DNA from 3 places in the Blastococcus saxobsidens DD2 genome. Region 1 is predicted to be linked to each of the others. Evidence: riboswitches for the same ligand, from Rfam matches in the RefSeq annotation. Region 1 holds a riboswitch; each other region holds the start of a gene.
What was found. A riboswitch is a leader RNA that binds a small molecule or an ion and turns the genes downstream of it on or off. The one in region 1 is predicted to bind cyclic di-AMP.
Positions count from the first base shown of each region.

Region 2: another riboswitch for cyclic di-AMP. It lies ahead of BLASA_RS13680 (lytic transglycosylase domain-containing protein); the one in region 1 lies ahead of BLASA_RS09530 (C40 family peptidase).
Region 3: another riboswitch for cyclic di-AMP. It lies ahead of BLASA_RS12990 (hypothetical protein); the one in region 1 lies ahead of BLASA_RS09530 (C40 family peptidase).

Region 1 is NC_016943.1:2,018,927-2,021,119, reverse strand. Features, by position in the region: gene BLASA_RS09530 (C40 family peptidase) at 1-953, opposite strand, end outside; cyclic di-AMP (ydaO/yuaA leader) riboswitch at 1,099-1,278, opposite strand; gene BLASA_RS09525 (hypothetical protein) at 1,464-1,781, opposite strand; gene BLASA_RS25920 (M15 family metallopeptidase) at 1,814-2,193, opposite strand, start outside.
Region 2 is NC_016943.1:2,880,801-2,882,993, reverse strand. Features, by position in the region: gene BLASA_RS13685 (class I SAM-dependent methyltransferase) at 7-660, shown strand; cyclic di-AMP (ydaO/yuaA leader) riboswitch at 786-930, shown strand; gene BLASA_RS13680 (lytic transglycosylase domain-containing protein) at 1,121-2,023, shown strand.
Region 3 is NC_016943.1:2,746,197-2,748,389, forward strand. Features, by position in the region: gene BLASA_RS12990 (hypothetical protein) at 70-984, opposite strand; cyclic di-AMP (ydaO/yuaA leader) riboswitch at 1,269-1,418, opposite strand; gene BLASA_RS12995 (bifunctional 3'-5' exonuclease/DNA polymerase) at 1,572-2,193, opposite strand, start outside.

The sequences.
Region 1 (2,193 bases):
CCGACGATGCGGCGGGCGCTGTTGAAGCTGCCCATCGCTGTCACGCTCGCCACCTTGACCGGCTGGCCGGAGGTCGAGGCGTGCACCATCTGCCCGTTGCCGATGTACATGGCGACGTGGCTGACCGGGCTGTAGAAGAAGAGCAGGTCGCCCGGCTGCAGTTCACTACGGGAGACCGGAACACCCATCTGCGACTGCATCCGGCTGGAGTGCGGCAGCATCACCCCGGCCGCGGCGTAGGCGTAGGACGTCAGCCCGGAGCAGTCGAAGGCGTTCGGACCACCGGCGCCCCACACGTACGGGTCGCCGGCCTGCGCGAGAGCGGTGTCGACGGCCACCTGCGCCGCGGAGCTGGGGGCGGTCACGCCGCTGGGCGCCGGGAGGCTCTCACCTCCGTGCGCGCGGGCCACCTCCTCCTGCTGCTGGGCGGTGAGTGCGTCGTACTGCCGCTGGTAGTCGGCGATCCTGCGCTCGAGTTCCTGCCGCGTGACGGTGATCTCGTCCACGACGCCCTGCGCCGCGGCGGTGGCGGCGGCCGCCGCCTCCCGCGACTCGTCGGCCACCTCGGCCGCCTGCTCCACCTCGGTGAGCACCTCGTCGGTGTGCTCCGCGATCGCATCGAGGGTGCCCAGGGAGAAGATCAGCTCGTCGGTCGAGTCACTGGTCAGGAGGAGGTCGAGCGGGGACATGCCGCTGCCGGTGTAGGCACTGCGGGCCAGCTGGCGGATCTGCCCGTCGAGGGCCGCGAGCTGACCCTCCGCGGCGACGACGGCCGCGCCGGCGGTCGTCGCCGCGGCCTGGTGCCCGGCGAGGACGACCCGTGCATCGTTGAGCTGCTCGGAGACGACCTCGAGCTCGTGGCTGGCCTCGGCCACCCGGGCGGCCGCCTGGTCGGCGGTCCTGACCTCATCGGGGACGGCGGACGCCGTGGCCGGCAGCAGGGTCACGGTCACGGCAGCGACGGCGCTGACCAGGAGACCGGAGCGCAACGCCCCCGAGCGGGGACTCCGCGTGAAAGCCACCTCGCGTTCGGTGTGGCGCTGTTCGCGGACATGCCTCAGGGGTGCGTCTGGGGTCGCCACGTGCGGCGGCTCTCCGTTTCTTCCTCAGCTACCGCCGACCGAGTTAGCTGACGGGTTCGGGCTGGGAAGACTGGCCCTATCCCCCACGCACCGGCGAGCCGGCCGCGGGAGAACTCACCCCAGAACTGCGGTGGGTCCCCGGTACACCCCGGGCGCCGGGACTGCACGCCGCGCGGTGATTAGGCGGTGTTCGGTCGAGGCCACCCCTCGACGGGTGACGACCACCCGGCCGAACGGCGACGACCCTAACGACCTTGATGTGCCTGTGACAAACGGGAACGGTGAGAACGGGTGGGACGGCATCCCGCCCCGTACGGCGCGCCTACCTCGGGATACACCCGGACGGGTGTATCTGCGGCCGCTCCGACGGGCACGGGACGATCAGCCCGTGCGCCGTCCGGATCCCTCGCCGCCGTGGCCGTCGGCGCCGTCGCGGTGACGCAGCGGGGGCACCAGGCCCCCCTCGGCCAGCGCGCGGACAGCCCGGCGCTCCACGTCGTCGAACTCCACCACCACGCCGGGCGGCGGGAGCACGACGTCCTCGGCGGTGACCGGTGCAGGACCACCGGTGCGCCCGGTCATCGGCACCACGACCGGATCGACCCCCTGCCATCCCGGCGGGGCCCCGAGCAGGACGGTGACCACGCAGTCGGCGCAGCCGGTCCCCCGGGCGGTGCAGGTGTCGCAGTCGATGAGCATCGCTTCTTCTCCTCCGTGAGTCGTTCCGCACGCTAGGAGGAGGCACCGACAATTCCGCCGCGGCCGCCGGCACCCGGGCCGCTCTCAGCTGCCCGCGTACTCCCAGTGCCAGGGCTCCTCGCGGCCGGTGCCGGGATCAGCCCACGTGGGGTGCAGGAATCTGAACCGGCGTTCGCCACCATCCAGGCGTACTGGGGGGTGCCGAACGCCTGGATGCCGCCGCAGAGATCCACCGCCAGCCCCCAGCCGTGGTTGCTCGTTCCGGGCACCGCCGCGAGCGCCGGCTTCTGCCCGTACAACCGCACCTGGCCGGCGTAGGTCCGGTAGGAGTCGGTGATGCAGATCGGAGCGCCGAGAGCCGCGGCGTAGGCCGCCGACATCGCCCGGTAGGCGGCCGCCGCGTCGCAGCGCA
Region 2 (2,193 bases), 860 kb from region 1:
GACCGGGTGCTGACCGTCCCGCCCGAGTTCGTCCGCGCCCACACCCGTCCGGTGCGGCCCGCGCTGGTGCCGGAGGTGGAACTGCTGGTCGCCGCCGACGTCGTCGCCCTGTGGGAGGCGATGGAGACCCAGCACGGCCGCACCTCCACCGATCCACCCTTCTGGGCCGCGGCGTGGCCGGGCGGCCAGGCGCTCGCGCGGTACGTCCTCGACCACCCCGAGCTCGTCGCCGGGCGCACGGTGCTCGACCTCGGTGCCGGGAGCGGGCTGGTCGCCGTCGCCGCCGCCCGGGCCGGCGCGGCCGCGGTGCTGGCCAGCGACGTCGATCCGTTCGCGCTGACCGCGGTCACCGTCAACGCCGAGCTGAACGGGACACCGGGCATCACCCCGGTGGGCGACGTGCTGGGCGACGAGCCGCCCGACGTGGGCGTGATCCTGGCCGGCGACGTCTGCTACGACCGGGAGATGACCGACCGGGTGCTGCCGTTCCTGGACGCCGCCCGCGCGGGCGGTGCCGAGGTGCTGATCGGCGACCCGGGGCGGATCTACCTGCCGGAGGACCGGCTGGCCGCGCTGGCGGTGTACGACGTCCCCGACACCGAGCCGTCGCCCACCCGGCCGGCGGCCGTGCGCCGAACGACGGTGTGGCGGCTGCCCTGAGCCCCCGGGTTCCGGAGGTTTTGTCACCGGGGGATTGTCACGGCCCGATAACGGTGGTTACCGTGGCTCCGCCCGGCCGGTCGTCCACTCCCCATCCGGGGAGGTCCGCCCGGGCGCCGCCGAGTCACCCGCAGTCATCGAGCCGCGGGCGAGCCGGGGACCCACCGCAGCACTGGGGTGAATCGCGCGCCGCGCACGTCGCGGCGCGGGTAGGGCCACTTCCCGCCCGAACCCGTCAGCTAACTCGGTAGGCGGCCATCGGAAGGAACGGAGCGCCGCCGCATGGCGAGCCCACGGGCCCACCTGGCACGGAACTGCAGCAGGTACGCGGTCTCGCGGGCGCCGTCCCCGCGCTGAGCCCGGGCCCCGCCCGCACCCGCTGCCACGACCATCCCGCAGCAGCCCGCCGCCGTGTCGGCCGGCCGCCTGCTGCGCCCCGCACCAGGAGCAGTCCCACCCCATGAAGCCTCGCGCCACCTCCATCGCCCGTGCCCTGCGCCCGACCGGCGGCCGCAGCCGCATCCCGGGACCGGCCGGCCGGGCGGGGCTCCTGCTGGCGGTCGCCGCGGCGGGCGGCCTCGTGGCCACCGTCGTCGTCGCCGACGAGCCGGCCGCGCACGCCAAGCCGCAGCTGGCGTCGGTGAGCGTCGCGGCGCAGCTGGGCATCACCACCGAGGCGCCCGCCGACGTCGCCGAGGTCGCCGACACCGCCGCCGACTCGCTCGAGCAGCTCGCCGCCAGCCGCAGCGAGCGCGCCGCCGAGCAGACCGCCGCCGCGGAGGCCCGAGCCGCTGCCGAGCAGGCCGAGCTCGACCGCCGGGCTGCCGAGGAGGCGGCGCGGATCGCGGCCGAGGAGGCCGCGCGCCAGGCCGCGGAGGAGGCGGCCCGCCAGGAGGCCGCGCGCCAGGCGGCCGAGGAGGCTGCCCGTCAGGAGACCGCACGCCAGGCCGAGGCCGCACGCCAGGCCGAGGCCGCGCGCCAGGCCGAGGCCGCACGCCAGGCCGAGGCCGCGGCGGCTCGTGCGAGCCGGGCCCCGGCCGCGCCGGCCGCACCCGCCCCCCAGGCCGCGCCGTCCGGCTCCTACCAGAACTACGCGATGCAGAAGCTCGGCGGCTCCGGCAGCGAGTTCGGCTGCCTGGAGAGGCTGTGGGGCAAGGAGAGCGGCTGGAACCCCAACGCGCAGAACCCGCGGAGCACCGCGTACGGCATCGCGCAGTTCCTCGACTCCACCTGGGCCGGCACCGGCATCGCCAAGACCTCCGACGGCTACCGGCAGATCGACGCCGGGCTGATCTACATCCAGAACCGGTACGGCTCCCCCTGCGGCGCGTGGGCTGCTTTCCAGTCCAAGGGCTGGTACTGATCGCAGCCCCCACCGAGATCACCGGTCGTGCAGAACTCGAACGCTGATCCACCGGATGCATCGGTGGGCCGATCGCATGCGGGCCTGTGGGACGACGGCCGGTGTCTCAGGCGGGGGACCCGGCCTCGGCATTCGCGGTGAGAACCGGGCCGACCGTCTCGTAGCCCGTT
Region 3 (2,193 bases), 730 kb from region 1:
AAGAGTGCCCGCCCGGCGCCGCGCCGAACCCTCGACGTGCTGCCGGGGCGATCCCCCGGCCGGCCGCGTTCAGCCGCGGTAGTTCACGTGCACGTGGTCGTAGTGGTTGGCGGTCGCGCTGCCTCGGTTCTCCATCGCCTGCCAGGAGCCGCCCGGGGAGGAGAGCATCCGCTGCTGCCAGATCAGGTAGTCCACGCCCAGCTCGGCCCAGTGCGCCCGGTGGTAGGCGACGATCGCGTCCCCGAGAGCGGCGTCGGACATGACCATGTAGTCCAGCGCCAGCCCGGAGGGGTGCCCGCCCGGGTCGGCCGCGCTGGCCCGGGTGCCGCCGAGGGTGATGCTCCCGGCGCCCGGCACATTGCTGACCACCGCGTCGGCGGCGCGCTGGACCTGCGGTCGGACGCTTCCGGCGTTGTTGGTGATGCGGGCGACCGCGGTGGCCGCGACCGAGGCGGCCGCCGTGACCGCCTCCTCCGCCTGCTGCCGGGGGGTGGGCGCGGCCGCCTGGGCCTCGGCAGCGGCCCGCTCCTCGGCAGCCCGAACCTCGGCCTCCGCGGCCGCCTGGGCCTCGGCAGCGGCGGCCGCCTGGGCCTCGGCAGCGGCACGGGCGGCCGCCTCGGCCTCCGCCTTCTGCTGGTCGAGCACGGCCTGGTCGGCGGCGGCCTGCGCCTGCTGCGCGGCGACCTGCTCCGCCTCCCGCGTGCTGCGGCTGGCCGCGAGGTCCTGCAGCGGCTCGAGGTCCTCGGTGACGTCGATGGGCGCGGACTGGGCGCTGAGCCCCAGTTCCTGGGCGACGCTGACCGACTGCGGCGTCCCGGGCTCGGCCTGCGCGGCGGGGTCCACGCCGACGAGCACGTTGACCATGACGGCACCGGCGGCGGCCATGCCCAGGTACAGCGCGGGGCGGCGGACGGTTGCCGGCGGACGGCGGTGGCCACGGGGGGCCGGGCGACGACGGCCGGTGGTGGTGGTGCGGGGATCCATGGGTACGGGGTGCTCCGGAGCGGGTGCGCGGCCGGCCCTCGGGGGGCGGCTGCGGCGGGGATGCGGGCAGCGAGAGGGGGGTCTCACCAGGCGGCGGGAGACCTGCTGGCGGCCACCAGGCAACGGCGTTCAGCCGGTCGAGCGAAGAGGGCTCGGGGTGGTGGGCCGGCAGGCGCGGGTCGCCGGGCGAGGTGCGGTCAGATCCGCGGACGCGCCCGGAGGCGGCGGCGTCGGGTCGAGCAGGGTCGTGCAGCAGGGCAAGGGCGCGCCATCCGGCGGCTCTCCGTTCTTCCGTCTGCCGCCTACCGGGTTAGCTGACGGATTCGGGCGGGAAGTGGCCCTACCCGCGCCGCGACGTGCGCGGCGCGCGATTCACCCCAGTGCTGCGGTGGGTCCCCGGCTCGCCCTGGCGGGCGACTCGGCGGCGCCCGTTCGGACTCCCCGGGTGGGGAGGTGCGACCGACCGGACGCCAGCCACCGTAGCCGCCGTTATGCAGTCGTGACAATTGCGCGCAACGATTCTCCGGGCGTGATGCGTGTCGCGCGGCCGGACCCGGGGCTCCGGAGGTGTAGGCGCCGACGTCGGTTCAGCCCGCGTCGGCCCACGACCGGACGACGGCGACGTCCAGCGGGAAGTCGACGGGGAAGGTGCCGAAGAGCAGCCGGCCCGCGGTCCCCGCCGCCGCCCGGACCTCCTCGACCACCGCCCCGGCGAGGTCCGCGGGGGCGTGCACCACCACCTCGTCGTGGAGGAAGAAGGCCAGGTGCGGCCGCTGGTGCAGCGGTCCCGTGCCCCCGAGCCGCCAGAGCCGGTTCCGCAGGTCGGCCAGCCAGCACAGGGCCCACTCGGCGCCGGTGCCCTGGACGACGAAGTTGCGGGTGAACCGGCCCCACGCACGGCGGGCGCGGTCCCGCTCGTCCCGCGGACCGGCGGACTCGGCCGGCTCGCCGAGCTCGGCCTCGCGCTGCGCCCACGCACCGGTGGGCAGCGGGGAGCCCCGGCCGAGCAGCGTGTGCACCACCTCCCCGCGCTCACCGGCCCGTGCCGCCTCCTCCACCAGGCCGATCGCCCGGGGGTAGCGGCGGGCCAGCCGGGGCATCATCCGGCCGCTCTCACCGCGGGTGCCCCCGTACATCGCCCCGAGGATGCCGACCTTGGCCTCCGCCCGGCCGGGCACCACACCGGCGTCCACCATCCCCTGGTAGAGG